Linked DNA regions of Dongshaea marina. The protein of the gene in region 2 interacts with the protein of the main gene of each other region in a pairwise test. Links are inferred from orthologs where the notes say so. Each region holds a gene or a part of one and is shown on either strand. Other genes may lie near its edges.

What was found.
Region 1: the proteins of ptsN (region 2) and trkA interact in binary tests that used the Escherichia coli proteins (3 or more experiments, as listed by UniProt). The link is inferred for Dongshaea marina from one-to-one orthologs.

What each region holds. Positions count from the first base shown.
Region 1 is NZ_CP028897.1:4,676,526-4,688,724, reverse strand. What follows is about bases 477-3,418. They hold trkA (Trk system potassium transporter TrkA), read right to left. Parts: upstream 2,665-3,418; coding sequence 1,288-2,664; downstream 477-1,287. Other genes in these bases: rsmB (16S rRNA (cytosine(967)-C(5))-methyltransferase RsmB), read right to left, coding at 2,668-3,418; pssA (CDP-diacylglycerol--serine O-phosphatidyltransferase), read right to left, coding at 477-1,083. Outside these bases: more of pssA, read right to left, coding at 1-476; more of rsmB, read right to left, coding at 3,419-3,966; fmt (methionyl-tRNA formyltransferase), read right to left, coding at 3,963-4,931; def (peptide deformylase), read right to left, coding at 4,951-5,454; DB847_RS21935 (LysM peptidoglycan-binding domain-containing protein), read left to right, coding at 5,570-6,658; DNA-processing protein DprA, read left to right, coding at 6,655-7,779; DB847_RS21925 (DUF494 family protein), read left to right, coding at 7,782-8,255; purE (5-(carboxyamino)imidazole ribonucleotide mutase), read left to right, coding at 8,916-9,425; DB847_RS21910 (L-threonylcarbamoyladenylate synthase), read left to right, coding at 9,425-9,982; argH (argininosuccinate lyase), read right to left, coding at 10,124-11,509. UniProt on the Escherichia coli protein: Part of the constitutive potassium transport systems TrkG and TrkH. May regulate the transport activity of TrkG and TrkH systems. Binds to NAD(+) and NADH.
Region 2 is NZ_CP028897.1:369,353-381,544, forward strand. The notes cover bases 9,126-12,060. They hold ptsN (PTS IIA-like nitrogen regulatory protein PtsN), read right to left. Parts: upstream 10,849-12,060; coding sequence 10,402-10,848; downstream 9,126-10,401. Other genes in these bases: DB847_RS01955 (HPr family phosphocarrier protein), read right to left, coding at 9,266-9,541; rapZ (RNase adapter RapZ), read right to left, coding at 9,522-10,394; hpf (ribosome hibernation promoting factor), read right to left, coding at 10,853-11,140; DB847_RS01975 (RNA polymerase factor sigma-54), read right to left, coding at 11,167-12,060. Outside these bases: DB847_RS01910 (TonB-dependent receptor domain-containing protein), read left to right, coding at 1-749; heme utilization protein HutZ, read left to right, coding at 762-1,280; DB847_RS01920 (pyridoxamine 5'-phosphate oxidase family protein), read left to right, coding at 1,359-1,913; heme utilization cystosolic carrier protein HutX, read left to right, coding at 1,914-2,309; hutW (heme anaerobic degradation radical SAM methyltransferase ChuW/HutW), read left to right, coding at 2,387-3,751; DB847_RS01935 (Ig-like domain-containing protein), read left to right, coding at 4,900-5,910; ribosome biogenesis factor YjgA, read right to left, coding at 5,960-6,505; metalloprotease PmbA, read left to right, coding at 6,603-7,946; DB847_RS01950 (hypothetical protein), read right to left, coding at 8,001-8,636; more of DB847_RS01975, read right to left, coding at 12,061-12,192. UniProt on the Escherichia coli protein: Seems to have a role in regulating nitrogen assimilation.

The DNA.
Region 1 (12,199 bases), 4.3 Mb from region 2 along the record:
GACAAACATCCCCTTGAGGTGATAGCTGTTTTCGTCATGCTTCCAAAGCATGATGTTGAGCAGCCCCTGCTGGATGAAGTGCTCATTGGCCTGGGCAAAGCGCCGCAGATAGGTTTCATAGAAGTAGGGCAGACCGCCTATGGTGGTGAACTTCTCACCCGGCTGAATATAGAAATCATTCGCCGTCTTATCACCGACCACCAGGGTGACCTTGATCCCCTGGCGCATCTTCTTACAGATCTCTTTTGCCAGCGGGCGGGGCAGGTTGAAGTAAGGGGTGCAGATGAAGATCTCCTGGCGCGCAGAGCGAATCAGGTGACGGATCAGCTTGTTGAGGTGATTGCCTCGTTTACCCATCCCCGCCAGCGGGGTGATGCCGAATTCGCCCTGGGTGACTGCTTCGGCCTGGAACTGGTAGTGGGCCCGACGCATCTGCTGGCGAAACTCTTTGATCTCTTTTTTGAGCTGCTTGGCGGTTGGGATCTGGGTATCGTTCAGCGAGCGCACCGCCGGGTTTTCAGAAAAGTGGCGCAGCACAAAATTGGCCATACAGTCGGCCAGTGGCTGGCTTCCTATCTGGTGATAGCGATCGAAGCGGTATTTGCTGCTCTGATGCAGGTAAACATCGTTGAGGCTGGCACCCGAGTAAAGCACCGTATTATCAAACACAAACCCCTTGAGATGCAGAACGCCAAATAGCTCACGACTCTTAACCGGTACCCCACAGATATCGATAGGGTGCTGATACTCGGCGGCCATCTGCTGGTACATCTGGCGATTACCGGCACACTCTTTTTGGCCGATCAGGCCGCGCTGGGCCCGGTGAAAATCGACAAAGACCCGAACATCCAGGTTGGGGCGCTGCTGTTTCGCTTCAAACAGGGCGCGCAGAATCTCGCGTCCGGCATCATCATCTTCCAGATAAAGGGCGACGATATAGATCCGCTGGGTCGCTGCTGCAATCAGCTCCAGGATGCGCTCTTTGAATGCCTTGGTCGAGTAGAGAACCTGGTAGCTCTGTGCGTCAACTGCCAGTTGCGGATAGCTGTTGAGCAGCCTGCGAGAATGTCCAGATAGATTCATAGTCTTGTCCGTTTAGTAATCTTAGAATTGATGTTGGCGTCCTCATCAGCCGTTCGACAAAGCCTGTTGCCAAGAGGCAAAATTCTACCAGCATGCAGCCTGAGCTGCCAAATTAAACGGAGTGTCTGGCGGTTTTGTGCACGATAGCCGCTATTTTGTGGGCGTTAGAGCACACTTTCTTCCGGCATGCTCTTGAGTAAGGGGTTAGATATACAGGGCACTGGGCTGGAACAGCTGCTCAACCTCAGCGATGCAGCCTGAGTCTATTAGAAACAGCAATAGTCTGTCTTCCGGCTCAATGATGATGTCATCATGGGCGATCAGCACCTTCTTGTGGCGGATCACCGCACCTATGGTTGCCCCATGGGGAAGCTTGATTTTACCGATCGCCCTGCCTACCACCTTGGAGGTGTTGCTATCACCGTGGGCAACGGCCTCGAAGGCTTCGGCGGTGCCGTTTCGCAGTGAAAACACAGCGTCGATATCTGCCCGGCGCACGTGGGAGAGCAGCTCAGAGATGGTTGCCTGCTGTGGAGAGATGGTGATATCGATGACATCATCCTGGACCAGCTGCAGGTAGGCCTGGTTCTGAATCAGTGCGATCGCCCGGCGTACCCCGTTTTTCTTCGCCAGCATCGAGGACATGATGTTGGCTTCATCCTGATTGGTGACCGCAATAAACATATCCACCTGCTCGATATGCTCCTCCGATAGCAGGCTCTGATCGGCCGCGTCGCCACACAGTATGGTGCTGCTCTGCAGCTGCTCCGAGAGCAGTTCGCTACGGTCGGGATCCTGCTCTATCAGCTTGACCGTGTAGCGCGATTCCAGCAGATGGGCCAGGTTGGCCCCTATATGGCCGCCCCCGACGATCATGATCTGCCGGTAGCCCCGCTCCAGCCGTTGAAACTCGGAGATCACGGCACGGATATGGCTGGTGGAGCAGACAAAGTAGATCTCATCGTCCGCCTCAACCACCGTGGTGCCCCGGGGCGAGATGGGACGCCCCTGGCGGAACAGGGCGACGATCCGGGTATCTATGTTCGGCAGGTGTTCGCGCAGGGCGGCAATCGGTCGGCCAATAAGACTCCCCCCGTAGTAAGCCCGAACCGCCACCAGGCTGGCTTTTCCTTCGGCAAAATGAGCGATCTGCAGGGCGCCCGGGTATTCAATCAGGCGCCGGATATGGTCCGTCACCAGCTGCTCAGGAGCTATGACATGATCGATGGGAATCGCATCGGAGCGAAACAGCTGCTCCTGCTCCTTGAGAATAGACTCGGAGCGAATGCGTGAGATCTTCTTCGGGGTGTGGAACAGGGTCTGGGCAATCTGGCAGGCCACCATGTTGGTATCGTCACTATTGGTGACCGCAACCAGCATATCCGCATCCCGGGCCCCTGCATCCCTCAGGACTTCCGGGTTTGCCGCATGGCCACACACCACTCTCAGATCATAACGGTTAAGAAGCTCCCGCAGGCGATCCATATCTGTATCCACCAGGGTGATATCGTTGTTGGCGTTCACCAGGTGTTCTGCGAGGGTGCCCCCGACCTGTCCGGCTCCGAGAATGGTGATCTTCATGGTCTAGGCTTCCATCTTTTGCAGTTTTGCGTAATAAAATCCATCCATTCCCTGCTCTCCTGGCAGGATTTGCCAGCCGATCGCCTTAGGGTCAGACTGTTGGGGCAGCGGGCAGAGTCTGGCATCATCGGTGCGCTCCAGGAACAGTTCGATCTGCAGGCTGTTTTCCTGGGGCAGGATGGAGCAGGTCGCATACAGCAGGGTGCCGCCTGGCTTGAGTTGCTGCCACATCGCATCCAGAATCGAGGCTTGGAGTTTCACCAGCTCATCAATATCCGTATCACGACGCAACCAGCGAATATCCGGATGACGACGGATCACCCCGGTTGCCGAGCAGGGCGCATCCAGCAGGATGCGGTCAAAAGCCTCGCCCTGCCACCACTGTTGTGGTTTGGAAGCATCCCCTTGCAGTACCTTGGCCTGGTAGCAACTGCGCCCGAGGTTTTCCTGGAGCCGTTCCAGGCGGTCCGCCTCACTATCCACGGCTACCATCTGCTTGAGTTGTGGTTGCGACTCCAGGATATGGATGGTTTTGCCGCCGGGGGCTGCACAGGCATCAAGAATCAGCTCACCGGGTGCCGCTTCAAGCAATAGGGCCGCCATCTGCGCCGCTGCATCCTGTACCGAGCAGCGACCCTCGCTGAATCCCGGCAACTTTTCTACATCGGTGGCCTGGGCAAGCTGAACCGCACTGCTGGCAAGTTCAGAGGATTCACCCTCAAGCTGTTGCTCCGTGAGCTGCTCCAGCCAGTCGCTGCGACTGACTTTGGCGGTATTGACCCGAATCCACATCGGTGGTTTCTGGTTGTTGGCCTCGAGTATGTCTTGCCACTGCTCCGGATAGGCTTGCCTGATCCTGTTACTCAACCACTGGGGGTGGCTCAAGCGCGCGTTCGGGTTTTGATCGGTGCTTTCGCACAGCTCATCCCGGTTGCGCATAAAGTTACGCAGTACTCCGTTGACCAGCCCACGCAAGGTTGCGAAGTTAACCAGCTTACTGGCATTGACTGTCTCTGTAACCGCTGCATGATCCGGTACCCGGGTATAGAGGAGCTGGTAGAGTCCCACCAAGATCAGCGAATGCAGGATCCGCTGCTTGCCCTTAAGAGGCTTTTTCAGAAGTTGTGCAGCGATCGCATCCAGACGGCCATACCAGCGCAGGGTGCCGAAGCACAGCTCCTGCAGCAGGGCGCGATTGCGGGCACCGACCTTGGCCTGAGCCCTGGGAAGCGCGTTTGACAGGGACTGGCCCTGATGGATCACGCTATGGATCACTCGGGCAGCTTCGGCGCGGGTTTTCATGCTTGCTCCTCATCGGCAACGCCGACAGGCTTGCCCGGGGTAAACCAGTCGCGCCGCGAGTTTAGAATATCCCGGGCGGACATCGCTTTTTTTCCGGGGATCTGTAGCTTGAGGAGTCGAATTGCTCCCTCGGAGGTGGCGATATCAATACCCTCGGCGCTCGCACTCAGCACTACTCCCGGCTCAAGGGTGTTGGGATCACCGATCACCTCACTCTCCCAGACCCGGATGTTTTTATCCTGGATCGTAAAATAACTGACCGGCCAGGGGTTAAAGGCGCGCACCTGGCGCTCCAGGGCTGCTGCACCCTGGGTCCAGTCGAGCTGTGCCTCGGCCTTGGTTAGTTTTTCTGCGTAGGTTGCAAGGGAGTCATCTTGAGCCTCGGCTGCGAGGGTGCCGGCCGCGATCCCCTCAAGGGATTCCAGCAGGGCATCCGGACCAATGTCCATTAGCTTAAGATAGAGGGACTCGGAGGTTTCATCAGAGTCAATCGGGCAGCTCTTTTTCAGCAGCATGGCCCCGGTATCCAGGCCGGCATCCATCTGCATTATGGTTACGCCGGTCTCCTTATCGCCGGCCCACACCGAGCGCTGAATCGGCGCAGCCCCCCGCCACTTAGGAAGCAAAGAGCCATGCACATTGATGCAGCCCAGGCGTGGGGTATCCAGCACCAGTTGCGGCAAGATCAGGCCATAGGCGACCACCACCATGAGATCGGCATCCAGAGCGGCCAACTCCTGCTGCGCCTCGCTATCGCGAAGGGTTCTGGGCTGGTAGACCGGCAGCTGATGCTGCTCGGCAAGCTGCTTGACCGGGCTAGCTTGCAATTTTTTACCCCGCCCCGCAGGGCGATCCGGTTGGGTGTAGACGGCGATAACCTGATGTTCACTGTCCAGCAGCTTCTCAAGATGGCGCGCTGCAAAATCCGGCGTTCCGGCAAAAATAATTTTTAATGACTGACTCAAAACAACCTCTGGGTGGTAATTACTGGTCTTGCTTCTGGAGTTTCTCAAGCTTCTTACGAATTCGCTGGCGCTTGAGAGGCGACAGGTAATCGATAAATAGTTTACCGTTCAGATGATCCAGCTCATGCTGAATACAGATCGCCAGCAGCTCATCCGCTTCCAGTTCAAACGCCTCGCCCTTGGTATCAAAGGCCTTGACCGTGATTTTTTCTGCACGGGGTACCAGTGCCTGAATTGAGGGTACAGAAAGGCAGCCCTCCTCAATTCCGGTACTGCCGGAGCTGACCGTGATCTCAGGGTTGATAAGGACCAGAGGCTCACTGTGATCGCCGGAAAGATCGATGACGACGATGCGCTGGTCGATGTTGACCTGAGTAGACGCCAGACCGATTCCCTCCTCGGCATACATAGTTTCGAACATATCATCTACAATTTTTTGTAGTTGGGGAGAAAAGTCCTCGACTGGTTTAGGGATGAGTCTTAGTCGCTCATCCGGAAATCGAAGTACGTCTAGTTTGGCCATACGAAAACCCTCAGATTGGCACAAAGTTGGTTATTAGTCTGGCAGTATTCTAGACATTTGTGACGCTAAAAAACAGCAACAGAGAGCAGATGCTCTCAGGACAGGGATGGTTATGGTGGGACGACTCTGGATAGTGTTAACTTTGGCTCTTGCCCTGGCCTGTGGTGGGGTGTTCGCCAAAGAGGCGATGCAGCTCAAGCAGGATCACCCGAAAACCTATACAGTAAAGAAGGGTGATACCCTGTGGGATATCTCTAAAAAGTTTCTCAAAACACCCTGGCTATGGCCCAGGCTATGGCAGGTTAACCGTCAGGTGAGTAATCCTCATTTGATCTATCCAGGGGATGTTTTGAGTCTCATCTGGATTAATGGTGAACCTCGGCTGGTCAAAAAGCGGGTGGTTCGACTCTCTCCAAAGGTCCGGGTAGAGGAGAAGGTGCAGCCGATTCCAACCCTGCCTCTGTCGGAGATAGGTCCCTTCCTGCGGTTGGATCATATCTTTAATGGTGATGATATCAACAGCTTGCCTTTTGTTCTGGGCAACAATGAAACCCACCTGGGGATGCAGACCGGTGAGGAGGTGTTTGTTCGAGGTGTCCTCCAGGAAGACGCTCTGTATGGTATCTATCGGCCAGGTAAGGTCTACGAGGATGTCGAGACCGGAGAGTCTCTGGGGCAGCAGGCGATATTTGTCGGTATTTATCAGGCTGGTAAGGTCCATGATAATCAGCTGACCTCAGGGATCATCCGTAAGCAGCACAGGGCTGTGATGCAGGGTGATAAGTTGATGTTGCTTCCGGAGCAGGATTCTCAGAGCGCTTACTTTACCCCGATGGCCGGAGATCCTGTCAAGGGGGCCTATGTGGTGGACATTGCCAACCAGCAAACCCAGGTTGGTAAGCTTGGAGTGCTGGTGCTCAACAAGGGGATGAGAGACAAGCTCAAGCCCGGCGATGTGTATATGATTGAGCGCCCCGGAATCGAGGTCGCGGTCACCGGAAGAAGTAAGCCTGAAGCCAATTACAGCTCGCTGGCCGGAAGCTTTAGTAACCTGTTTGCGACCGATACCGAAACCCTTCCCTCGGAGCAGGTTGGACGGGTGATGGTGTTTCGCGTCTACGACAAGATGAGTATTGCTCTGGTTCTCGATAGTATTGATCCTATCCGCAAGGAGTACCTGGTCCACTCGATTGAGGTGCAATGAAACCTGCGCTATTCGAGCCCCGGGTGCAGTTCTGGCTGATGCTGGCCACTGCACCCGGGGTTGGTCCTGTTCGGGCTTGTGCCCTGAGGAACAGTCTTAACTCATCAGAGATAACCTCTCTTGACTCCCATCTTTGGGATAAGCTGGGTCTGAATTCGGAGCAGCGGCGCTGGATGCAATCCCCCGGGATGCAAGGCATGCTCGATGAGGCCAGGCGCTGGTTAGATGCAAGCGATGCACACAGTATATTGACACCGGACACTCCAGGTTACCCCGAGCTACTCAGAGAGTCCCACGGCGCACCACCTGTGCTGTTTGTCAGAGGAGACCCCAAAATTCTTCAGCAGCCACAGCTGGCTATCGTCGGCACCCGCCGGCCTACCCCCTATGGGGAAAAAATGGCCGGGCATTTTGCCCTGGGGCTCAGCGAGCTGGGTTACCTGGTGACCAGTGGTCTGGCTCTGGGAATCGATAGCTGCGCCCATCGGGCTGTGGTGGGGGCTGGATATCCTGGTATCGCGGTGTTAGGGAGTGGACTGAATCAGCTCTACCCTAAGCGCAACCGGATGCTGGCCCGGGAAATAGGTGAACGGGGAGGCGCACTGGTGAGTGAGCACTGGCCCTCGGTTGGGGTTCGACCGGAGCATTTTCCGAGGCGCAACCGCATCATCAGCGGACTGAGCCTGGGGACCCTGGTAGTGGAGGCGTCTTTGAAAAGTGGATCCCTCATCACGGCCCGTTATACCCTGGAGCAGGGGCGTGAACTGTTCGCGATTCCCGGCTCCCTGCTCAACCCTCAGGCAGACGGTAGTAATCAACTGATCCAAAATAACGCTAAGTTAGTTCGCAATGTGGCCGATATTGTGGAAGAAATCGGAGCATTAGAAGCCTTTGCTGTGTTACATTACCGCTCCTTTGAGCAGACGAGCAGTGGCAAACAGGACTCGCTGCCAACTGACTCTCTCCTTGAGCTGGTCGATTATGAAGTCACCAGTCTTGATGAGATTGCAGAACGAAGCCTGCAATCAGTGGGTGAGATTATCGCCCGGCTGACAGAGTTGGAACTGGAGGGATGGGTAGAAGCTGTGGCTGGTGGCTACGTTAGGATCAGGAGACGCTGACCGTGTTTGATATTTTAATGTATCTGTTTGAGACATATGTCCACAATGATGTAGAAACCATGGTGGACCAGAAAGAACTCACCGAGGAGCTATCCCGGGCAGGGTTCCAGCGTGATGCGATCCAAAAGGCCCTGAACTGGATTGAGCGCTTGTCGGTACTGCAGGATGAGAAGAACCACCCTTATCTTGCAAGCTCGACTCCCGGTTCATTTCGCATCTATCTACGCAGTGAGCAGCAAAAGCTCAACGAGGAGTGCCGTGGGTTTATCCTGTTCCTGGAGCAGATCCAGATCCTGACAGCACAGACTCGCGAAATTGTCATTGAGCGGGTGATGGAGCTCGACTCAGCAGCGATCGATCTGGAAGATCTCAAATGGGTCATACTTATGGTCTTGTTCAATGTGCCAGGAAGCGAGTCCGCCTATCAGCAGATGGAGCAGATCATTTTTGATCCGGCACAGATCCAGATACACTAACCCTATGAGTTAGAGTTTCGGGATGAGGGAATGGCCAAGATCGATGACAAACTATTTTCAGCCAGCCAGCATGCTCTGGATGATGCAGAGCACTGTCCCGACTGTGGCGCACCTCTCAAGCTGCGCCAGGGGCAAAAAGGCCTGTTTCTTGGCTGTAGCGCTTACCCTGAGTGTGATTATTCAAGACCGGTGGCGGGCTCCAATGATTCAATAGAGCGTGTCCTCGAAGGGACCCAATGCCCGGAGTGTGGTCACGCCCTGGCCCTCAAGAAGGGGCGCTATGGAATATTCATTGGTTGTAGCAACTATCCCCAATGTCACCATACAGAGCCCCACGAGGAGCTCGATGACTCAGAGGTCGATTGCCCTGTTTGTGGCGAAGGGCACCTGTTAAAGCGCCATAGTCGTCATGGCAAGCTGTTTTATGCCTGTAGCCGATATCCCGCCTGTAAGTATTCCGTTGCCAATCCCCGGTCGCCGAGAACTGTCCCAAATGCGGCTGGTCTATCCTGGTTGAAAAAAAATATGCGGACGGTATCCGCCTGATCTGCCCACAAAAAGGCTGCGGTTTTAAAAAACCCTACAATTAACGACTACATTTCATCGGCGACTCTTTGTATAATCGGCGCTCCATGTTGATTGACAAGGATACCCCCCAATATGAATACTCCTTTTGTTGCAATTTTAATGGGCTCTGACTCTGATTTCCCCGTCATGCAGTCAACGGTCGAAATTCTCAAGAATTTCTCCATCTCCTATGAGGTTAAGGTAACTTCTGCACACCGTACCCCGGCAGCGACTCACGAATATGTGCGCACCGCCGAAGAGCGTGGCTGCCAGCTGTTTATCTGTGCCGCGGGTCTGGCCGCACACCTAGCGGGTGCTGTTGCTGGGATCACCACTCGTCCGGTGATCGGCGTGCCGATCGATGGTGGCCCACTCAAGGGAATGGATGCACTCTTGTCTACCGTACAGATGCCTGGTGGCGTTCCGGTAGCAACCGTTGCCATCGGTAGCGCGGGTGCTAAGAATGCAGGTTATTTAGCAGCACAGATGCTGTCGATCGCTGATCCTGAGCTTCGTGCCCGGGTCGCTGAGGAGCGTCGTCAGAGTGCTGAGTTGGTGATGGCCAAGGATGTGGCGCTTCAGGAAAAATTAGCAGAGGCGTAATGAGTACAGCACTGATTGAAAAAGCGACAGAGGTTCTTTGCGAAGGTGGTGTGATTGCCTATGCCACCGAGGGAGTGTTTGGACTGGGCTGTGATCCCGATAACCAGGCTGCGGTGCAGCGAGTGCTGGAGATCAAGCAACGTCCCCAGAGTAAGGGGCTGATCCTGATCGCCTCGAGCCTGGAGCAGCTCAAACCCTACGCAGATTTCTCTAAGCTTACCCCCGAAATGCTCAAGCGCATTGAGCAAAGCTGGCCCGGTCACGTGACCTGGGTGATCCCGGCGCAGCCTTCGACCCCCGACTGGCTCACCGGGCAGTTTGACTCGATTGCCGTTCGGGTGACGGCTCACTCACAGGTGCAAGCTCTGTGTCAGGCCTTTGGTAAGCCCCTTGTTTCAACCAGTGCAAACCTCTCCGGACATCCGTCTGCCAGAACCACTGAAGAGGTGGAGCAGGAGCTCAGCGAGATGCTGGGCTATATTCTGCCTGGAAAGATCCTCTCCAGTGTTGGCTCATCCCGGATCTTTGATGCCAGAACCGGTAAGCAGCTTCGCTGATTTACCCTAAGCTGGCCTGAAAGACAAAAACAGCCACCTCTCATGAGGTGGCTGTTTTTTTTATTGGGGCTTGCCCCAGGGGCTCCAGAGGCGAGTTTTAACTGCGGCTGCCCCTATGGGTGGAGAGAGCTCGAAAGCTCCTCAGGAGAGAGCGTTTGCGAGCCGCAACTCGACCTGCTCAATGGCATGGGCCACCTGCTGTGGTGCAACACCGCCCAACGCACAGCGTTTTGCCAGGGCTGCCTCGGGTGTTAAAGCCTGGTATATATCCTCTTCAAACAGGGATGAGTATGCCTGAAGCACATCGAGTGAGAGCTGCTCCAGAGGAATTTGTTGCTCCAGTGCACTTTGGACGATCACTCCCGTCAGGTGGTGGGCTTCACGAAATGTAACTCCCTTGTCGACCAAGTAATCAGCCATCTCGGTGGCATTCGCATAGCCACTTAAGGCGGCGGCATAGGCCTTATCCCCGTTGACCTTAAGCTCCCTGAGGCAAAGACTGGTCATCTTCAGGCAGCTTTGCCAGGTGTGTAGGGCGTCAAACAGTCCCTCTTTATCCTCCTGAAGATCCTTGTTATAGGCCAGAGGTTGCGCCTTGATGGTCATCATCAAAGAGCTCATTGAGCCATAGACCCGGCCACACTTGCCACGGACAAGCTCCAGCAGATCCGGATTTTTCTTTTGTGGCATCAGGGAGGAGCCTGTGGTCACGGCATCACTGAGCGCGATGAATCCTGCCTCGGCAGAGTTGAAGAAGATCAGATCTTCGGCGAGGCGTGACAGGTGCAGCATTGAAATGCTGGCATCAGACAGCAGCTCCAGCAGGTGATCCCGGGAGGCTACTCCATCCAGGCTGTTGCGCATCGCCCCGTGAAACCCGAGGTTTTGTGCCAGCTGTTCCCTATCGATGGGGTAGCCGGTCCCCGCAAGGGCGCCACTTCCCAGAGGGGAGTAGTTGAGGCGCTCGCAGGCATCAGCCAGGCGCTGTTGATCACGCTCCAACATCTCCTGGTAAGCCAGGCACCAGTGACCAAAGGTGATGGGCTGGGCAAGCTGCAAATGGGTATAGCCGGGGAACACCGTTTGCTGGTGCTCCTTCGCCAGCTGCAGGAGCTGCTGACGGCACTCAAGCAGGGACTGTTGGAGTGCCTCGCCTTGCTGGCGGCACCACAATCTCAGATCGGTTGCCACCTGATCGTTACGCGAGCGTCCGGTGTGAAGTTTCTTCCCCAGGTGACCGAGTCTGGCAATCAACTGCTGCTCAACCCAGCCATGGATATCTTCGGCATCCGATTGCAGGATGAGCTCAGGCTCAGCCATCACGAGTTGCAGCAGATCCCTGAGTGCCTGCTGCAGCATCTGGGTCTCCTCCTGGCTCAATACCCCGGCCTGCTGCAAGGCCCCGGCCCAGGCGATGGATCCCAGGATATCCTGTTCGGCGAGTTGAAAATCGATATTCAGGGAGTCGTTAAATGCCTTAAATGCATCGTGTTGTCCCCCGGCAAAGCGTCCGCCCCAAAGGCTCATACGACCTCCTTCATCAAGGGTGGTTTGTTGTTAGGCTTTAACTCACTGATATTCTCTACATTGGATTGCTGCTGGCTATTGAGACTGCGGATCCGCTCACTCAGGGAATAGAGGCGGATAAAGCCCTCGGCATGGCTCTGGTCATAGACACCATCTTCACCAAAGGTGGCAAACTCCTCACTGTAAAGAGAGTTCTGCGACTGCTTTTGCAAGACACTGACATTGCCCTTGTATAGGCTGACGATCACCTTGCCCGAAAGCAGATCAGCGAGGCTTTCGGCGGCGACCAGCACCGACTGGCACAGGGGGGTAAACCAGCGTCCCTCGTACAGAAGGTTGGCGAACTTTTGCCCAAGCTGCTGACGAAAGTCGTAGGAGTCTTTATCCAGAACCAGCTGCTCAATGGCCCTTAGAGACTCCATCATTATGGTTCCCCCGGGGTCTCGTAGCAGCCGCGGGACTTGATCCCAACGATGCGGTTTTCCACGATATCGACACGTCCTATGCCATGCTCGCTGCCCTTGATATTGAGATAACCAAGGGCCTGGGCCGGCGTCATCTCAATATCATTGACGGCAACTATCTCTCCGGATTCTATGGTGAGACTCAGCTGCTCGGGTTTTTCCGGTGCCTGCTCAGGCGAATTGGTCCAGACCCAGCACTCGGGGGTGGGGGCGTTCCAGGGATCTT
Region 2 (12,192 bases):
CGGTTGGCCTTAGCTGGCAAACCACCGACTGGCTGCGCCTGACGGCCCGCTATGATGAGGCCTTCAGGGCCCCGACCACCGAGGAGCTTTATACCACAGGGACCCATTACTGCATGGGGCCAGGCATGTGTAATACCTTTGTTCCAAACCCGGATCTCAAACCGGAGACGGCACAGAACAAGGAGCTTTCGGCGGATATGAAGTTCCGGGATTTGCTGGGAGATGACAGCCTCAAGTTCAAAGGCTCCTTGTTCCAGAACGATGTGAAGGACTTTATTGAGACTGTATATACAGCAACGACTACAACTTATCAGAATACTACGAATGCCCGCCTGCAGGGGTATGAGCTGGCGGCGCATTACCGCTGGCGTGAGATCACCACGGCCCTGAGCTATGGGCAGACCCGAGGTACCAATAGGGATAATGGGCAGGCCTTATCGGATATTCCCGCAGATACCTGGGTCTGGGAGATAGGCCATAGCTTCATGCAGCGTGATCTGAATATAGGGGCACAGTTTACCCATGCCGGGAGTCAGGACCGGGTGCCGAGCAGCAGCTCTGTCGAGGGTTACAGTGGCTATACGATCACCAATCTTTATATGCGTTGGCAACCGGCCATGGGAACCTTCTCCGGAGTGACGGTCGATGTCGGGGTCGACAACCTGACTAACCGTGATTACCGCCAGGCCTTTGCCAACCTGGATTCACCGGGGCGAAACATCAAGCTCAATGTGCGTTATCAGTTTTAAGTGGAGATAAATATGACCGAAAAACAGCAGAGACTTCAACAGCGTCTTGGGCCAGAAATTGAGTCCTTTATCGAGGAGCGCAAAACGCTTCAGCTGGCGACGCTGACCCCGGATGGCAAGCCGAGTATCAGCTATGCACCCTTCGTGTGTTTGGACGGCAAATTCTATGTGCTGCTTAGTGATATCGCGCGTCATGGACGTAACCTGCAAAGCTCACCACAGTTATCTTTGATGATGATTGAGGATGAGTCCGGTGCTAAGCAGCTCTATGCACGCAGGCGCCTGACCTATGAGGCGAGTGCCAGTTTAATTCAAAGGGACTCGCAAATCTGGGTTGAGGCCCTTGAGGCGCTGCAACAGAGGTTTGGCGAGATCATTGAGGGATTATCCAGGATGGCAGATTTCAAATTGTATTGCCTGGAGCCATTAAGCGGACGCTATGTGAAGGGTTTTGGGCAGGCTTTTGAGATTTCAGGCAGCGCAGAGATCGATTGGGTGCATCTCAAAGAGGGTCACAAAGAGATGGCCTGACCGGTTTTTTACCGAGCCGAGCATTGCCTTTGCTGGGCAATGTTCGGCACTTAATTCTATGAGTTAAAAGGAAAAAACATGCAAGACAAGCAGCAGCGCCTGAAAGATAAGCTGTACCCACAAATTAGCGAGTTTATTGAACGGCATCGGTCGATGCAGCTGGCGACCCTGGATGCCAGGGGATTGCCCTGTGCCAGCTATAGTCCGTTTGCCTATATAAACGGGGCATTTTTTGTGTTGCTGGGGGATTTTACCCAGCATGGGCAGAACTTAAAGCACAATCAAAATCTTGGGATGCTGATCATTGAGGATGAGCAACAAGCCGAGACCATCTATATCCGCAAGCGGGTCAGCTACCAGGGGCAGGCATCTTGCTGCAAGAAAGGGAGCGCCGATTGGTCTCAGGGCGTTGAGGCTCTGGTTTCGCGTTTTGGGGCCACTTTGGAAAAATTAGCCTTGCTTGATGAGTATCAGCTCTATCGTCTTGAGCCAATCAGGGGGCGCTATGTCAGGGGAGCGAGGCAGGTGTTTAACATAGACTCCGCCGGAGATATTGAGTTTGAGCCTGTGGTTGATGGTTATCAGAAGATTTGCGGGCAAGAGAGTGTATCTAAAGTTGAGGGGGAGATTTGAATGCAAGAGGTTGCACAAAAACCAAGCCTGTCAGGAGCTATGGCCCAGGGATTAATGGAGCTGCTTTCAAGCTGGGGTAACACTACGACCATCGTGATTTTACAGGGCTGTGTATTTGAGTTTAAGGGGATATTTCCGGAGGGGAGTGTAGGGCATGGTTACTTTAACCTAAGTGGGGGGATCCCCGGGCTCAGCGGACACATCAGGCTTGAGGCCATCGCCCGAATCGGCTTTCAGGACCGCCCTCATCGGGGAAAATCCAGCTATGCTTTCGTGTTTGAAGATAGTGATGGCAAAGCTATCTTCAAGGTCTTTTTAGGCAGAGATGAGCGGGGTGAGATCCACTCAGGGCAGCTCGAGGCTTTTAACAAGATTCGGCAACGACAGGCTCTCTGATTATTGCTATACACCCCGAGCCACTTGAGTGGTTTGGGGAGCTATCACTTCGTTTTAGTTCTCACCGGAATCATCATATGCAACCCAAGGCTCACGCCCCTATTCTCAACGAATGGATGACGGGCAGGGCATCGCCCTCTCCGATCCAATACGCATTCTCTGCTAAGAGCGCGCCCCACGCGGGACATCGCCATGGAGCAGCACCCCTTGCTGCGGATCTGCTGGATAGCAGATTCGATCAACTGCTGAGCAACCCTGCATCCAACAAAGCTCGCGCCATCTATCTGCATGTTCCCTTTTGCCGGGCGCGCTGTAGCTTCTGTAGTTTTTTCCAAAATGCATCTTCCCGGAGCATGGTTGAGACCTATTTTGAGAAGCTCCTTGAAGAGATTGAGCGTAAGGCTGAAACCGTCTGGGCACAAAGTGCGCCCTTTGAGGCTGTCTATGTGGGGGGCGGCACTCCAACCGATCTGACTCCAAAGCAGCTTTTCAGGCTTGGCCAGGCGCTCCATCAATCCTTTATCCTGACTCCTGATTGCGAGATAACCCTGGAGGGGAGGTTGAGTCAGTTTGGCGATGAAAAGTTTTCAGCGGCTCTTGAGGGGGGATTTAATCGATTCTCCTTTGGTGTCCAAAGCTTTGATACCAAAGTGCGTAGGGCGGCAAAGCGCCTTGAAGATCGTGAGCCAACCCTGGCACGCCTCAAAGATCTGACTGCTTCCAAGCGGGCGACAATCGCCATCGATCTGATGTTTGGCCTGCCTTATCAGGACGCATCGAACTGGCAGCAGGATCTTAAGGATGTAGTAGACAGTGGAGTGGATGGGGTCGACCTTTACCAGCTGATTGGCTTTAGTGGAACCTCACTGCAGAGGATTGTTCAGCAGGGGAAACTGCCGGAGCCACTGGCGACTCCTGAAAAGGCGATCATGTACCAGTCGGGCTCAAATTTTTTCCGGGATAAGGGGTTTCGCCAGTTAAGTTACTGCCACTGGGCCCGGGGAGACAGGGAGCTGAGCCGCTATAACAGCATGGCCAAAAGTGGTGCTGAGATTTTAGGGATAGGATCGGGGGCGGGAGGCAACCTGGGAGGTTTTTCCTATATGCAGCCAAGGGATCTATCCAGGTGGGGGGAGATGATGGGAAGTCACCTATGGCCGGTTGCCCAGCTAATAGAACAACCGCCTCAACAACCCCTGATTAGTGCAATCGTCGGGGGGTGTGATCGTGGAGCGCTTGAGCCTGTCGGAGCCCTCGCTCATCCCGGGCTGTTTGAGCACTGCCAGCCCCTGTTTAAGGCCTGGCAACAGCATGGGCTGGCGACATTCAAACCAGAGAAGGTTCAACTGACCCAGGCGGGTCAATTCTGGTCGGTTAATCTGGCTCAGGGGATGCAGCAGTATTTGCAGGAAAATGCTATTGCTAGAGAATTTTCCGGATAAGTAGGTGCCCTCTTATAAGGGCCGCTTCGACTTTAAGCTCTGACACGCAAGTCACATCCATGTTGCTCTGCTGCATCGATTATCTTCCCTGATAATCTTTTCCAGCTCAGCGTCCCAGCTTCTCGCTGTGTTGCGATACAACTCCGCCCTTGCTGCAGAAGGTCAGCTTAACAAAGGTTAAAGCTGCACTTGAATTTTAAGGGGCGAATAGCGCCCCTGATTAAACCAAAAATGCTCTAACTCGTTGATCCCGCTACTGCTACATGTATTGTGTGTGCCCGCAGGCATTCCATAAATCCCTCCATGGAGGTTCTAACGCGAAGGCGATAATCCCAGATAGCCCTTGTCAGCTTGGTTGCCATACCTCCCGTTCGGTTATGTCTCAGGTTCGTTGCTCATACAAAGGTGTACTGACTTCAAGGTCACCAACCTTCTGGCGCAGGGATGCGACAGCAGAGGTCCCATTGACGGATACACACCGTGTTGGTGAGGCGTGAAATCAGACATCAGCAACAGATGTAAAACACGATCCTTTCGTTCAATGGCATTGTTAGCCATTTCATCCCTGACCCGGAGAGCCTGCTTATTCAAAACTCAACAGAGTCTAAGTAATATTTATTTTTCCTGTCAAAATAAAAACATTACTCGCTTTGTGCTGTGAGCATTCGCTGTTTTAATCCCAAATGAAATATCCTAAGCAGGGAGTAAAGCTTATGGAGTCATTTAAATCTTTACCTATTAAGTTTATGTCAATTTTAACTCGCTAGAATTGGTCTCAGTCGATGCTTTCATTAATTAGTTGAGTGATTACCTGGAGATGGCAGGGATGTTTAACTTGAAGGGACTGTGTGTGTTGCTATTTGTGGTATGGAGCTTATCGGTGTGGGGGCTGGCTTCACGCACGATCAAGCAATGCCCCGGGGGATGGAGCCGCTTAACTCAAAAACTCCATTGTCAGGAATCCAGTATCAGTTAAGTGGTAATACTATTTAACCCCCCGGGTGTGTCAACTAATGTCGGGGGCGTCTTTTTTTTAATTAAGAATTAAGCCTGGATTAAACTTTAGCTAAAAAGGAGCCGAGACTTTATTTATGTTTCAAATTAATAGCACTATTTGAAACATGAATGAGCATTGGGGGTTTTATAGGATGGAAAGCACCGAGGAGCACTTTACCCGGAGGTCTATGGATATGGGACAAAGTACAATTCAACTTAGAATCGACAAGCCTGCAAATAATGGCAGCGTGGATCTTAACCAGAATGTTGAGATCCAGACCGAGCTCACCCCATCAGCCGAGAGTATCTCTAAGGTCGAGTTCTATATTGATGGTAGTTATATTGGCTCTGCAACACCTCCGAGGGCCAGCTTCGTCTGGAATAGTGGCGCGACCGCTGGTGAGCATAAGATTTCAGTCAGGGCCGTTTATCGTTCTGGCGAAGGGGCTGCCATTGGCTCTGAGATCAAGATAAGGGTCAAGGGTAAGCAGAATGACTTTGCTAACCAGGGACAATCGATTCTCTCAGATCAGGCCGTAGAAGATTTTGGCCATTTTCAGATGAAGGTACAAAATCGCTGGACCATGGTCATGGGAGGGGACATTGGTTTTAATCTTGGGTTTAAGTCCTACTCCTGTGTCGGTGCACAGATCAATACCAATCTTGGTCCTCAGACCAACTTTAACCTTGGGACTCCGATTGTTAATTTTGATCTGGGGTGGCGATTTGGCTTTGCATCTGATCCTGTCAAAGAGTTTAGGGTGACGCGAAGCTCCTGTGAGGCGAAGACAGAGGCCTTAGCTGTGAGAGAGTTAAATACCAGGCTGCAAGGAACCGATGTCTATGAAAACCTTCATCAGGCAATCATGAATCGAACCAATGCTCTTTCCAGCCAGATCTCCATTTTGCAGGGTGAGCTGGCGACGGTTGAGAAAGATATCAAAAAAAATAATGTAAGGATTCGCTCTTGCCAGACTCGGTTAAGCAAAAATGACAGCTCCATATCCGATTGTCAGCAATCTCTTAATACGCATAAGCAATTGCTCAACAACAATGCGACTGTATTGAATAATACCCAGACGAAGATCAATACGGTGATCAGCAATATCAACACCTTTGGAACTGTGATTAACCGAATCGATGGTGTTGTGATGTGGGGGTAAATCAGACTCTCTTTATCACACAAAAAACGCCTCAACATGAGGCGTTTTTTTAAAATTCCTGTTCTTGCTCCTGGTCCAGCTCAGACTTGAGATATTGGAACAGTTTACGAAAGGCGATGGGAGGCGTGTTATTGCTGCGCTCTTTTTGTGCCTGACGGATCAGCTGACGTAGCTTCTGGCGATCCAGGTGATGGTACTCACCGATGAGCTGATTGAGCGCATCATTGCCGCCGCTAATCAGGTCCTCACGCATCTTTTCCAGTTTATGTAGCTTGCCCTGGGACTCGTTATGCTGACCCTCAATTGCATCGATGGCTTGCTGGATGGGCTCAATGTCACGCGAGCGCATCAGTTTCCCAAGGTATTGAAGGTGGCGGCGAAAGGCTTCACGCTTATTGGCAAGCTTGTGGGCCAGTTCGATCGCATCCAATACCTCTTCATCCAGGGGGACTGTCGCGAGTTGTTGTGGATTGAGCTTGGTGAGCTTTTCACCCAGCTCCTGCAACGCATGCATCTCCCGCTTACGTTGACTTTTACTGACCCATTCCTCTTCTTCCTGAGGGCCATCAAAGTTGTTGTCTGAATGTGGATTCATAACCTGCTCTTCATCTCAATAGTCCCTGTATATGGTAACAGGTTCTGGCGATTGTGTATGGTATCCTAAATAGGATTTTTATTGGTCAGGTTGAGCTATGGACATAAATGAGCAGATAAGCCTTGAGCGACTGGAGCTCAAGGAGGCGGTAAGCGAAGCCCTTAAGGTTGCAGACAAGCTGGGGGCGGATGCCGCAGAGGTTGCGATAACCAAACAGGTGGGGATCTCAGTTTCAACCCGCCAGTCAGAGGTAGAGAACATTGAGTTCAATCGGGATGGCGCTTTAGGAATTGCGGTTTATAGTGGCCAAAGTAAAGGCTCCGCTTCCACTTCAGATCTGCGTCCCGAGGCGATCCGCAGCGCGGTTGAAGCCGCAGTTGAGTTTTCCCGGCATACTTCGGTTGACCCTTGTGCAGGCATTGCCGAGCGTGAGCGGATGGCCTGGGAGGCCCCGGAGCTGGATCTTTATCACAGTGCATCTTTGGAGCCCGAGCAGGGAATCGAGCTGGCTGCTGAGTGTGAGCGGCTGGCCCTGAGTCAGGATCCAAGGGTAGCCAAGAGTGATGGAGCTTCATTTAACAGTCATACCGGGATCAAGGTCTATGGAAACAGCCACGGCTTTATCGATAGTTATGTGGGGAGCCGCCACTCTCTGAGCTGTGTGCTGATCGGTGAGTCCGGGGGGCAGATGCAGCGCGACTACAGTTATTCGGTGGCTCGCGATCTCAATAAGTTGTGGACACCGCAGCGGATCGCCGATGAGGCTGTCGAGCGTACCGCATCACGCCTTGGGGCCCGCAAGATAGAGACTCAGAGCGTACCTGTTCTGTTTCGTGCCGATGTGGCATCCGGCCTGTTTGGTCATCTGGTGGGAGCCATCAGTGGCAGCAGCCTGTATCGCAAATCTTCTTTTTTGCTCGATAGTCTGGGTAAACAGATCTTTCCCGACTGGCTCAATATCACCGAAGATCCCCATATCAAGGGAGCCCTGGCCAGTACACCTTTTGATAGTGAAGGGGTTCTCACCGAGAAGCGGCAGATTATTAAGGGGGGCTGCCTTGAGAGCTACCTCCTGACCAGCTACTCGGCGCGGCGCCTAGGGATGCAGACCACGGGTCATGCCGGTGGTATCTATAACTGGCAGGTCAGCTCGACGGGTCAGGATTTCACCGCAATGCTTAGAGAGCTTGGAACCGGTCTGCTGGTGACCGAGCTGATGGGGCAGGGGGTGAACGGTGTGACCGGTGACTACTCCCGTGGTGCGGCCGGTTTCTGGGTGGAAAATGGTGAAATCGCCTTCCCGGTGCAGGAGATCACCATTGCCGGAAATCTCAAAGAGATGTTCCAGGATATCCGCGCCATAGGCACGGATCAGGATGAGCGAGCGACTCTGAAAACCGGCTCTATTCTGCTGGAAAAGATGAAGATCGCCGGACATTAAGGCGGATCTCAAAGAATAGAGAAAGGGGATGTAGTCATCCCCTTTTTTGATCCCTTAAGCCTCCAGATCGTCTTGTGGCCCCGAGCTTGTCATGGGCTGTGCAGGCTTTGCGGCTAACCCGAAGAGATTACGATACAGCACCCCCATCACCAGGGCGGAGAAAGGGACAGACCAGATCAGGCCAATCAGTAGGAATATCGTCGCTATGATATTGATAAACATCAAAATATGCATCGTAGCGAAGACGGTAAACCAGCGCCTGGTAATGGTTTTTCGCGAAAGCTCCATCGCCTGCCAAATCCCGACTCTTTTATCGATCATCACATACATGGCAAACATATAGGCGACAAACAGATAGATAAAGGGAAGGATTAACACCACAAAGCCAAGCGCCAGCAGGATATACATCAGGATCAGCATGCCAAACAGTGGCAGGATCTTATTAAAATAAGCAAACAGGGTTCTGACGGATGCTTTTTCTTCCCGGGCACGATGGATTCCGATAAACATCAGCCCAACTTGCATTGGGGTGATAACAAGCATAAAAATTACCTGCTCCAACATCAAAGATGGCATGGAGCTGATGTTCAGAAACTCACTCAGGAAGCTGGCTACAAAGGAAAGAGCCGTAAAGATCAGGGTATAGACAATGATAGCCAGCCAGTAAACGCCTTTAAATCCCTTGGTCATCCTCCAGGCCTCCCCCATGATATCTTCTATGGAGAATGAGCTGCTGGTGGCCGTACAGTTGCTTTGTTGAGAGGTTTCCGGGTTAGCTTCTGCTTCAGGGGGATCGGGGTCATCTGTTTATCTCCTTATACTCTGGACCTACAACAAGGGTAGGTGTCATCCAGAACCTTCTCAATCTTTTTTATGCAGGAAATCAGGGCATAGTCAGAGAGGGAGATTATCCGCTGAGCGCGCTCAGAGGTTTATCGGGGGTAATACCAATCCCGATGATTAGGTGATCAGAGTTCCTCTCACTCCAATCGGGATAATCTATGGGTCATTTAGCTCGTTGCTAGCATGGGCGTAGTTGCTTAGCAACGTAGCGAGAGCAATGGACTGCGAACTGGAAGAGGCTACCAGGATGGTAGCCGCTGGCTTCGAGCATACAAAGGGAAGTAGCTCCCAAAGCAACGCGCGCGAAGCAGGGTGGAATTGCCTCTTAGCAATGGAACGAGAGGCAGGATGCCGAACTGGGAGGATGCCCATGGATGGGTATCGTTGAGCTGCAAAGGAGCCTCATGGAAGAGGATCGGACTTGCTGCGTGGCGCAAGGGGCTCACAGACTATCGGAACAAGCCGATCAGCTGAGATTACTCCGGCTCTTCGAAGCCACTTTCAACCAGGGCTTTTATTGCCTCAAGGGCCTGGTCTGCATCCGGGCCTTTCACTGTAATCTTCAGTGTCTGGCCCTGGGCGAGCTCCAGCATCAATAGTCCCATCACAGTATTGGCCTCGACACACTGCTGATCGTTACTCAGGGTGATCTTTGCATCAAACTGATCGCACAATTCAACCAGTTTTATAGCGGCCCGGGCGTGAAGACCCAGGCGATTTCGGATGATGGCCCTAGTGCTTACCTTTTTCATTGACCTTGTCGATGGTGCGATGGCGCAGCCGGACATTTTTCCCCATCTGCTTAAAGCGATTCATCAGGTATTCGGCGATGAATACCGAGCGGTGGCGCCCACCGGTACAGCCGATCGCCACTGTGACATAGCTGCGGTTATTGCGCTCAAGCTGCGGCAGCCAGCTGCACAAAAAATTTTGGATTTGCAGCATATACTTCATCACATCGGGCTGGCTGGCAAGGTACTGCTTCACCGGCTCATCCTGACCACTGTAGGGTTTGAGCTCGGGTATCCAGTAGGGATTGGGTAGAAAACGGGCATCAAACACATAGTCGGCATCATTGGGGATGCCGTGTTTAAAGCCAAAGGACTCAAATACCAGGATCAACTCTTTCTCTTTCTTGCCGAGGATCCGCTCACAGATCAGCTCACTGAGCTGGTGAATACTCAGGGCACTGGTATCGATTCTAAGATCGGCACTGGAGGCCAGAGGGGCCAGCAGTCGGCTCTCTTCGATGATCGCCTCATCCAGTGACATATCACCCCTTGAGAGGGGATGTAAGCGGCGGGTCTCACTAAAGCGCTGGACCAGCTTGTCATCGGTGGCATCCAGATAGAGTCCGGTCACATCAATACCAGGTTCACTGCGGATGGTCTGCAGATCGGTGAGCAGCTGCTCGGGCTCTGCTGGCATGTTGCGGACATCGACACTGACGGCAACCTGTTGGTATTTCCCCCGCAGGGTATTGAGGAGCTCGGGCAGCAGGACTACGGGAAGGTTATCGACGCAGTAGTACCCAAGATCTTCTAAAACTCTCAGGGCAACGGTTTTTCCTGATCCGGAGCGACCGCTGACGGTGACTAGTTTCATAATGGCCTCACGCTGAAGTGATGAGCTCATAAAGCTCCTCGCTATCTTTGGCGTTTCTGAGTTTCTGGCTAAAGGATCTTTGATTAAGAGTCTTGGCGATGAGTGACAGGGTTTTCAGGTGTAGTTGACATTGATCTTCAGGAACCAGCAGGGCAAATAGCAGGTCGACAGGCTGACCATCCAGAGCATCAAAATCCAGAGGCTCCTGCAAGGTGATCAGCACCGCGGTCGCTTGCTCCAGATCGGCGAGTCGGCCATGAGGAATGGCGATCCCCTGACCAATCGCCGTGCTACCAATATTCTCCCGGTTTAGCAGGGCTTCGAGTATCGGTAGAGCGGGACGATCCAGATTCTCGGCCGCCAGCTCACTGATGATTTCAAAAGCGTGCTTTTTACTGCGGCACGGGACAGCACTTTGCGTGCAGTCCCGTGTGAGTAGCTCAATAAGATTCATGATGTTATTTGTGAGACATCTTCTCTTTGTGTTTGATGATCTGCCGATCCAGCTTATCGATCAGGCCATCAATAGCGGCATACATGTCCTGGTGACAGGCATTGGCAAAGATCTCGCCGCCATTAACATGAAGATTGGCTTCAGCGATCTGATCGAGTTTTTCTACGTTGAGAACCACATGTACCTGATTGATGTGGTCGAAGCGGCGCTCCAGCTTGGTGAATTTGTTTTCAACATAGTCCCTGAGTGCAGGGGTAACTTCTACGTGGTGACCAGTCAGATTAATCTGCATAAACGTCTTCCTTTTGTTTCTGATGCTTACACCAGGCGTTTTCGTTGGTTAGAAGGTGGTATCGCCAGAGATTCCCGATATTTGGCAATCGTGCGTCTTGCCACCTTGATCTCTTGTTCAGCCAGCAGCTTGGCAATTTTGCTATCACTCAGCGGCTTGGCTGGATTTTCTGCAGCGACCAGTTTTTTGATCAATGCACGAATTGCGGTTGATGAACATTCTCCGCCACTCTCGGTACTGACGTGACTGGAGAAAAAATACTTAAGCTCAAACACACCCCGTGGGGTATGCATAAATTTTTGGGTGGTCACTCTGGAGATGGTGGACTCATGCATCTCGACAGCCTCAGCCACATCATTGAGTACCATGGGTTTCATCGCCTCTTCCCCATGCTCAAAGAATTGCTGCTGATAGTTCACAATACAGCGGGCGACCTTGAGCAGGGTTTCGTTGCGGCTCTCCAGGCTTTTGATCAGCCATTTGGCATCCTGAAGGTGAGAGCGAATAAACTTGCTATCGGCCTGGGAACTGGCAGATCGCACCATGGCCGCATACTGCTCGTTGACCCTTAGTTTGGGTACAGCGTCGGGATTAAGCTCTACCACCCAGCGCTCACCGCGCTTGATCACAGAGACATCCGGAATCACATAGGCCGATGCACTGGAGACGATCCGGTTACCGGGGCGGGGCTCAAGATGCTGGATCAGATCCAGGACATCGCGCAGCTCCTCTTCCTTAAGGCGCATCTTGCGCTGTAGCTGGCGAAAATCTCTTTGGCCCAGCAGATCCATGTGCTGCTCGACCACCTGTTTGGCTTGCTCCAGCCAGGGGGTCGAAGAGTCATAGTTGTTGAGCTGGATCTGCAGGCACTCCTGAACCGAGCGAGCCGCGACTCCGACGGGATCGAAGTGCTGAATTCGCTTGAGGACCGTTATGATCTCCTCGATGGAGATCGGCTCTTCCTCATTGGGACTGCTGACCGCTTCCTGGATATCCTCCAGCTCCTGCTTGAGGTAGCCGGATTCATCGATGCCATCGATGATCGCCAGCGC